DNA from 4 places in the Paenibacillus sp. FSL R5-0345 genome. Region 4 is predicted to be linked to each of the others. Evidence: riboswitches for the same ligand, from Rfam matches in the RefSeq annotation. Region 4 holds a riboswitch; each other region holds the start of a gene.
The links. A riboswitch is a leader RNA that binds a small molecule or an ion and turns the genes downstream of it on or off. The one in region 4 is predicted to bind cyclic di-AMP.
Positions count from the first base shown of each region.

Region 1: another riboswitch for cyclic di-AMP. It lies ahead of R50345_RS00550 (C40 family peptidase); the one in region 4 lies ahead of R50345_RS02550 (hypothetical protein).
Region 2: another riboswitch for cyclic di-AMP. It lies ahead of R50345_RS24875 (TrkH family potassium uptake protein); the one in region 4 lies ahead of R50345_RS02550 (hypothetical protein).
Region 3: another riboswitch for cyclic di-AMP. It lies ahead of R50345_RS11065 (KamA family radical SAM protein); the one in region 4 lies ahead of R50345_RS02550 (hypothetical protein).

Region 1 covers NZ_CP009281.1:113,148-115,351, reverse strand. The annotation lists gene R50345_RS00555 (C40 family peptidase) at 44-472, shown strand; cyclic di-AMP (ydaO/yuaA leader) riboswitch at 833-974, shown strand; gene R50345_RS00550 (C40 family peptidase) at 980-1,471, shown strand; gene R50345_RS00545 (GNAT family N-acetyltransferase) at 1,701-2,186, shown strand.
Region 2 covers NZ_CP009281.1:5,657,265-5,659,468, forward strand. The annotation lists gene R50345_RS24875 (TrkH family potassium uptake protein) at 1-937, opposite strand, end outside; cyclic di-AMP (ydaO/yuaA leader) riboswitch at 1,072-1,253, opposite strand; gene R50345_RS24880 (CPBP family intramembrane glutamic endopeptidase) at 1,568-2,204, shown strand, end outside.
Region 3 covers NZ_CP009281.1:2,581,039-2,583,242, reverse strand. The annotation lists gene R50345_RS11070 (AraC family transcriptional regulator) at 1-794, shown strand, start outside; cyclic di-AMP (ydaO/yuaA leader) riboswitch at 843-986, shown strand; gene R50345_RS11065 (KamA family radical SAM protein) at 1,124-2,204, shown strand, end outside.
Region 4 covers NZ_CP009281.1:559,468-561,671, forward strand. The annotation lists cyclic di-AMP (ydaO/yuaA leader) riboswitch at 421-611, shown strand; gene R50345_RS02550 (hypothetical protein) at 802-1,218, shown strand; gene kdpF (K(+)-transporting ATPase subunit F) at 1,345-1,422, shown strand; gene kdpA (potassium-transporting ATPase subunit KdpA) at 1,435-2,204, shown strand, end outside.

The DNA of each region.
Region 1 (2,204 bases), 450 kb from region 4:
GAATTTAAGAAAAGCATGCGTCGCTGCGGCGCTGGGACTTGTGATGGCGTTCTCTATTGGTGGAGGAAGTGCCTTTGCAGATTCTAAGATGGACAGTGTTATTTCAAAGACAATTGGAGTTGCCTATAAAACCGGAGGCACTAGCACTGCCGGGTTTGACTGTTCTGGATTCACTACGTATGTATTCAAGAAGGTGGGTCTTTCTTTGCCCCGCACTTCAAAAGCTCAATATAATGTTGGAACTCCTGTAGCCAAAAGCAAATTGCGTTCAGGTGACCTAGTTTTCTTTAACACATTGGGCAATGGCGTATCCCATGTCGGCATTTATGTTGGAAACGGAAAATTCGCACAATCATCATCTTCATATGGCGTGACCATCACTTCACTTAGCCAGTCCTACTGGGCCAATCGCTACGTTGGCGCTAAAAGAGTAATGAGTACTTCCTCATATCAAGCTGTAGCCTACGATTAATACTTCCCCACAACTATAACCTCACAATTACAACTATATAGACCTGGATTTGATTATCACCTTAATCGAATCCAGGTTTTCTTTTGCCTTATTATAATCTTTACACCTCTAGAACAGACTTTAAACACTTTTATTTGATAAAAATTTCAATAAATATAAAAATAAGTTTAATATTATCGCTTACATATGCATTTTGTCTTTAAATATATGAATTTTTCTGCATGATTAGGTTAAAAACGATTGCCAAGCGGCACTCTGTTTGTTACAATAACTGCAGTAAGATTTTAGTAACATTTTTGTAATCATTAAGTTGTTATTTACAAAGGTTTTGTCATGTATTGATTACAAGCTATTCCTAATCAACAGTCTGAGCCGAGTTTCCTAACTATTAGGGAAACGGGGGAACCAACTTTGGGTGAATTGACCTCCATTTTTAGAGGGGTCATAGGGGACCTTCAACCGAACCCTTAAGCTAACCTCGTAGGCATCTGGAAGGGGTATAAACTTTTGAAGAAGAAGTTAGCAGCAGCTGTACTCAGCTTTTCCATTATCTTCACCATCGGAGCAGGAAGCGCTTTCGCGGATTCCAAAATGGATAAAGTGATCGACAAGACCATCGGAACTAAATACGTATCCGGCGGGATCTCCACAAATGGATTTGATTGCTCCGGATTTACAATGTATGTTTTTGATAAAATCGGTATCAACCTACCACACCAATCAGGTTCCCAGTATCAAATGGGTACTGCTATCTCCCGAGATGATTTAAGATCAGGAGATCTTGTATTCTTCAATACAAGTGGTAAGGGTGTTTCCCACGTCGGCATTTATGTCGGTGAAGGCAAGTTTGCACACGCATCTTCCTCACGCGGTGTAACGATTAGCTCCCTGAGTGATAGCTACTACGTAAAACGCTATATCGGTGCTAAACGGATTATGAGCACTGATGCTTATCATTCTGTTGCTTCTGAGACAGAAGATAATGATGATGTTCAATAAGTAGAACGTACATAGGCTCTTTTCCAAGAGGTTAATTCTTGGGGAAGAGCTTGTTTTTTTGTCTTATTTAATATTTACCCCTCTCAAAATTTGTAAAACAATATTCCTTATAAATTTTCTGAGTCGATGCCCCCTCTTTTTGTATATAATTAGTTACAAGTATAAACGCCTTCGGCACTCGTAAGGACGGCAAGCGTTATAACCCACGTGAAAGGAGGTCTTTGACCTTATGATAAATCCCTCGGTTACTTTTCATGTAACTCCTATGGAGACTAGTCACGCGGAAGAGATATGCAATTGGAATTACATCCCCCCTTATAATATTTACGGCTGGATGCCGTGGGAACAAATGCAGGCTCTAGGCATCGAGTTCGGTGATCCTCAGCTACGGAATGAGCAATATGTCTCCATATTAAATGGGCAAGAAGCTTTGTGTGGATTCGCGCAGTTGTTCCCGATGGAAGGTGTTGTACGTTTGGGGATTGGCATGCAACCTGATCTATGCGGTAAAGGGCTAGGCAAATTATTCATGGATGCAATCGTGCAAGAAGCCTTGCTTCGTTATCCTGAGCGTGAGATTGATCTAGAGGTATTGACCTGGAACCAGCGGGCGATCCGAACTTACCAAAAGTGTGGATTTACGATTACAGATACGTATGAGCGCTTAACCCCATCAGGAAACAAACCTTTTTATTGCATGGTCTATGAGAAATGATATTAAAATCCATATTTT
Region 2 (2,204 bases), 1.7 Mb from region 4:
CGATTACCGCACCTATCATAATGGTAAAGGTAGTAGTCTTAATCCCGCCACCCGTTGAACCCGGTGATGCACCAATAAACATAAGAATAACCATAAAGAACTGAGAGGCTTGCCGGAGTCCGGCAATATCCACCGTATTGGCACCAGCGGTTCGGGGCGATACAGACTGGAAGAATGCCGATAATATTTTGCCGCCGAAATTAAGATTACCCAGTGTGCGCTGATTCGTAAATTCAAATATAAAAATAACCAAAGCACCAATAACAATAAGCCCAGCCGTGGTAGAGAGTACAACTTTGCTATGCAAAGACAATTTACGTTTTACACGAAACTCCACCAGATCAGACATGACAATAAAACCAATACCGCCGGAGACAATCAGAAACATCACCACGATATTCACTAGCGGGTCATATACATAGTCGGTTAAACTCCGAAAATCCCCAAAAATATCAAATCCAGCATTATTAAACATCGACACTGCATGAAATATCCCAAAATAAATGGCCTTTCCCAGCGGCATATCAAACGCCCAACGTATGGACAGCAGCACCGCTGCACAGCCCTCAATGACTAATGAATAAATAAGTACTCTCCGGATCAGCCGAACAATCCCCTCCATAGAACCTTGGTTCATGGCTTCCTGTAGGATTAACCTGTCCCGCAAAGAGATTTTGCGTTTCATCATCATGGCAAATAAGGTGGCCATTGTCATAAAACCTAAGCCGCCAACCTGGATAAGCAACATAATCACGGTTTTTCCAAAAAAGGTGAATGTCGTCCCGGTGTCCAGCACCACAAGTCCAGTCACACAGGTTGCCGATGTCGAAGTAAACAATGCATCAATAAAACTCACAGCATTCCCGCTCGTACTCGAAATGGGAAGCATAAGCAGCAAAGCTCCTATCAGAATAATCGATGCAAAACCGAGCACCATAATCTGAGGCGGAGAGAGCTTCAGAAACTTTGATTCAGAAACTCTGCGAAACTGTGAAGCCACTATGCTCACCCTCTTATCTTAATTTAAAGAATTCCAACAAAAAAAGCACTGGAAAACCAATGCTACCCTTGGTTCCTGCAGTAAATTAGCCTACGAGGTTAGCTGACGGATTCGGACTGTGCAGGCTGCCCTATTCGTTCCTAGAACGAAATTCACCCCTGATGAATAAAGTCACCTTTTACGGCGTATACTCATCTTTTCATTACTTCTTATGGTTCCCCCGTTTTCACCTGAAATTCGGCTATATACAATTGCATACAAATTATATCTGTTATTTCGATAAATCACAAAGACACAATTAATGGTGATTCATATGAAAAATGCGGTTTGGAGAGGATGTACCAGAAGGAGTGCCTTTTCTCATCACTTTTCCGTGTTTTCCCTGCAATTGCATCGTTTTTCATGAAAAATGAAGAAATGATCACTTTAAATTCATGGTATATATTCAGTTTCCTATTCTATAATATCTCTATTACCCATAAAAAAAATATACGATGATTTTTGTAACTATCATGGCACTAATACTATAATGGAACATAACATTGTCAGTTTACAAGGAGGCGTTACATGAATCCCGTTGGCCAGCCCTTACAGCAACGTGCCCTCTCCAAGTGGCTCATCATCTCGGGCATTATCGGTCTTATTCTATTTATTATGTTTCAGATTGCCCCCTCGGTGCTAAATAGCCCTGCCGGGGAAGATACTACCGTCATCAGTAAGGCGGAAGCCCGCGACAAAGCGATATCATTTGCGGAACAAAAGTTAAACTATACCAAAGCACCAAACGATCAGTGGAATGTACTTTATGAAACGGATTCTTCCTTTTATGGTTATATGTCCCGCGAGAAGCTTTTGGAGGACTATACAAAAAAGAAATTGGATCAACGATATCCTTTTGACATCTTTCGTGTAACACTTAGTCCTTCAGCGGAACAAGAGCCACTGATCTCCGTTGACCTCAATATGTATACTGGCGCAGTTGTCGCCTTCACACAAGGAGCAGAAGGATCATCTGCAGAATCGGCAAGCAATGTAACCACTGGTGCAAAAGAAGAGGACAAGGGTGCTGACTTGTCTTTGGCACAAAAAGAAAATCTTGCCCGCCCCTGGCTTCAGGAATGGGATGTAAATCCCGCCAAGCTGCAAATTGAATCGAATGCAGGATACTATGGGCTCGTGTATACTGACCGTTCCGTTCAGATCG
Region 3 (2,204 bases), 2.0 Mb from region 4:
CGAGACGCATTGTCTATCATGGAGAGACACTTGGCGACCTTCTCGCACTAGGCGTGAAGCCCATCGGAGGAGATGAAGCATTCGTGCGGAACAGCGTCTATAAACATCGGCTTAAAAAGCTCGCCAATGTTGGTTTTCCGCTGGACCCGCAGCTGACCGCTTCACTTAATCCAGATTTGATTATTTTGGCCAATAGTGATGAAAGAGCCTATAGAACCGTTTCCGGCATCGCCCCGACACTCACCTTTGATTCCTTTGCACCACTCGAAAGTCGAATGCGAACACTAGGCAGCTGGCTCGGTAAACAACGCGAAGCCGAAGCGTGGCTGGAGTCATTTACAATCAAAAATGCTGCTATGTGGCAGCATCTTTACGAGACCAGTCTCCAAGCCGGAGAGACTGCCTCTGCTTTGGTCTATGACCACGGAAATCATCTGTATGCTATGGGAATGTCCGGATTCTCCACAGCGCTTTATGCTCCATGTGGTCTACAACCGACAGAGGAGATTCAAGCCATACTGGATGAAGAATTAGGGTTCGCTGAAGTTGATCCAGCGCGATTGCCTGCCTATACTGGAGATCATATCTTCATGCTCATTCCTGAGCGTCCAGACTCAAGGGCTGCTATGGAGCGACTACTAGACAGTTCACTTTGGAAAAGTATTCCAGCAGTACGTCAGGGACATGTTTATCTGCTCGACGGAAGCAAATGGAACTCTAGTGATGCGTTAACTCGGGAGAAGCTGCTAACGCTGCTACCTAAACTGCTCGGTGGAAGCCCCCCTAGTAATTGAAGGTGAATCTAGGATTCTCTTTTGACTTTTCAAAACTTCATGGGGTATACTTTACCTACGCTTAATTTCCAACTTTTACAGTTGAAAAGCGGGGGAACCAGTTAATTGGGGCGAATCATTGAGCATTAGAATGTAGGGTACCATCTTACCCGAGTCCGTCAGCTAACCTCGTCAGCAGTGGATGGGTCTGCTTTTCATGTTATTTACATAACCAGAGACCCTTGCTAAGGGTCTCTTTTTGTGTTTTTTTGGACCCTGCTGGCAGTAGATTGGCCTTTGACACTAAGGCTTCCTCTTTTCTCACACAAAGGGACAAAGGAGAGATGTAAGTGCAAAAGGTAAAGTACATCACGGATATTAACAAAATTGCTATGTTGTCTGATCTGGAAAAAGAGAACTTGAAAGAAATCACGGACAAATTTGTTTTTCGTGTGAATGACTACTATCTGTCTTTGATCAACTGGGACGATCCAGATGATCCCATTCGTAAACTGGTTATCCCTAACGAAGGTGAACTGCTGGAATATGGACGTTGGGATGCTTCGGATGAAGACACGAATTATGTGGTGCCGGGTTGTCAGCACAAGTATAAAACAACAGCATTACTGATTGTATCCGAGGTCTGCGGAGCCTATTGCCGTTACTGCTTCCGTAAACGCCTGTTCCGAAATGACGTGAAAGAAGCGATGTCTGATGTCTCTCCGGGACTGGAGTATATTGCAAACCACCCTGAGATTAACAACGTTCTTCTTACGGGCGGTGACAGTTTAATTCTCTCCACACCAAAGCTAAGATCCATTATTGAAAACTTAAGAAGCATTGAGCATGTCAAGATTATCAGATTAGGTTCGAAGATTCCCGTATTTAATCCGATGCGGATCTCTGAAGACGAAGAGCTGTTGGAGCTGATTCGTACTTACTCTACCGAAGACAAGCGAATTTATGTTATGGCGCATATCAATCATCCTCGTGAAATCACACCTGAAGCCAAAAAAGCATTTAAAGCCCTCCACAACGCTGGGGCAATTGTCGTAAATCAGACCCCCGTCCTTAAAGGCATCAATGATGATCCCGTTATATTGGGAGAATTGCTAGACCGACTCTCATGGGCTGGCGTAACACCTTACTACTTCTTCGTGAATCGTCCCGTTGCCGGAAATCGAGATTTTGTATTACCTCTTGAGCAAGTCTATCAAATTGTAGAAGAAGCCAAAGCCAGAACCTCAGGACTTGGCAAAAGAGTACGCCTATCCATGTCACACACCTCCGGAAAGATAGAAATTCTCGCCATTGATAACGGAAAAGCCTATCTTAAATATCATCAATCCAGAGATCAGGAATACGGAAAGTTCATGATTCTAGATTGCCCTAAGGATGCAGAATGGTTTGATGACCTGCCCGGAAATGAGG
Region 4 (2,204 bases):
TTCGTGAAATAGATTCAATCCGAATCATACTCTTTTCAAGGTGTTTCTGTAAAAGCAGAAAGTGTTCTTTTGAGCGCAATTTGAACCGTATCCTACCAACTGCGACGAAAAATCCTGCCAAATAGGTATTTATTGCGTGTTATCGAGCTTCTTCCTCGTTTAATCTCGACTTCTCGTTTCCTTTCCTATATAGGCGATTTTTGGTGATTTCTCCAGCTGTGGTGAATAAAATCACAGAGTCCGTCCGCTTTTCGCTAATTGATTCAAATTCGAGTAAACAAGAGATATAGAGAGATTGAATATCAAGTAAGCGCTATCCAATGCGAAAATAGTTTTTAATTTGCATTATTTTGGCATCAATCACGTTTTACAATACTTCCTGCATAAGGGTATGATTACTCCTGTTTCAACAACAATCGAATATTTGATCCGCTTAATTTCCGGTAAGGAAAGCGGGGGAACCAACAATCGGCAGACGATGTGAGAGTCGGAAGCCGGTTATGGGGTGAATCCTGTAGAGGATGCGAGTGAGCTCGCATCCTCTACAGGTAGGGCGACTCTCACCGCCCGAATCCGACAGCTAACCTCGTAAGCGTATGGAGAGAGGATGAGTGCAATGTGACCGCTAGCGAGCCACAGAGGAGAATCCTTTGTGGCTTTTTGCTGTGCTTTTTTAAGCAAAGCATTTATGGAAAACCTCAGGAAGAGGTCGTTATATTCATCATTAGCGGTAGCTTTTCTTTCAAGACCAGGGTGATCAAGCTCTGATCTTACAAGCAAAGCATTTGAGGAGAATAAGAGATGACAGATCAGAATGAATATGTACTGGTATGTGCGCCAACGAAGGCAGGAGAACATTTTATTAAGCTTCTAAAATTTAGAGGCATTAAGATGGCGGGATTGACCAACAACTTGCCTGAGAAGTCCCTACTTGAAGAGATGGGGATTGAGAAAGTCGTTCTAGTAGATACCCGCCATCAGAATACTTGGTTTCGCCCGCCGTTCCCGGTAGGCCGGGTATATCTGTTCGAGAGCAGCTTTACGTTATGCTGCCGCTACATTCAGATGTGCCGCACCTGGACGACGCAGCCGATTTTTGTGATCACAAGCTCAATAAATCCTAGATTGGTCTATAAAAGACTTGGTGCAAGTTATGTAATCTATTCCCACAGTGGAGATGCTGATTTTCTGATCGATAAATCACCTCATCAAGGATAAAAGAAGGAGTGCGGGAGATATGATGGATCTGTATATGGTGGCTTCGTTAGCTGTAATTTACGGGTTGTTTTATGGATTTATGCGCTGGTGCGCAGGTGTAGTTGAGGATACAGGGAGGGATAAGCTGTGATTCTAGTCATCGCTGTTACCCTACTGCTGTTTTTATATCTTGTTTACGCATTGATTCATCCGGAGAAATTTTAAGGAGGGGCATTCATGGGCATTTTGCAAATCGTAGCTGTAATCGTCATTCTCATCTTGCTGGTTAAGCCGATGGGCACGTATTTATATCATGTATTTTCTAATGAACCCAATCGTACGGATCGATGGTTTGGAGGCGTGGAAAAAGGGATTTATAAGCTGATCGGACTGAAAAAACGGGAAGGTATGTCCTGGAAAAAGTATGCGCTCAGCTTTGTTTTAACGAATATCGTACTGGTTACTTTCAGCTATATCTTTCTTCGATTGCAGCGGGGTTTACCGCTAAATCCGAATGGAATTGCGGATATGGAACAGACGCTTTCGTTCAATACGGTGATCAGCTTTATGACTAATACAAACCTGCAGCATTACAGCGGGGAGACGGGACTTTCGTATTTTTCACAAATGGCTGTCATCACGATGATGATGTTTACGTCTGCAGCGAGCGGATTTTCAGTTGCGGTTGCTTTTGTCAGAGGGATCACAGGACGCAAATCAGTCGGGAACTTCTTCGAGGATTTCGTCAAAGCACATATTCGTGTGTTCATTCCGCTGGCTCTGCTGGTTTCATTGGTACTGGTAGGATTACATGTGCCGCAAACCCTCAAGCCATCACTTGAAGTCACTACACTAGAGGGGCAAACGCAACAGATTGCTATCGGTCCAGTAGCTTCTCTGGAATCGATCAAGCATTTGGGCACGAACGGAGGCGGCTTCTTCGGGGCCAATTCATCGCATCCTTTTGAGAATCCTAATCCACTTACGAACGTGCTGGAGATTCTTTC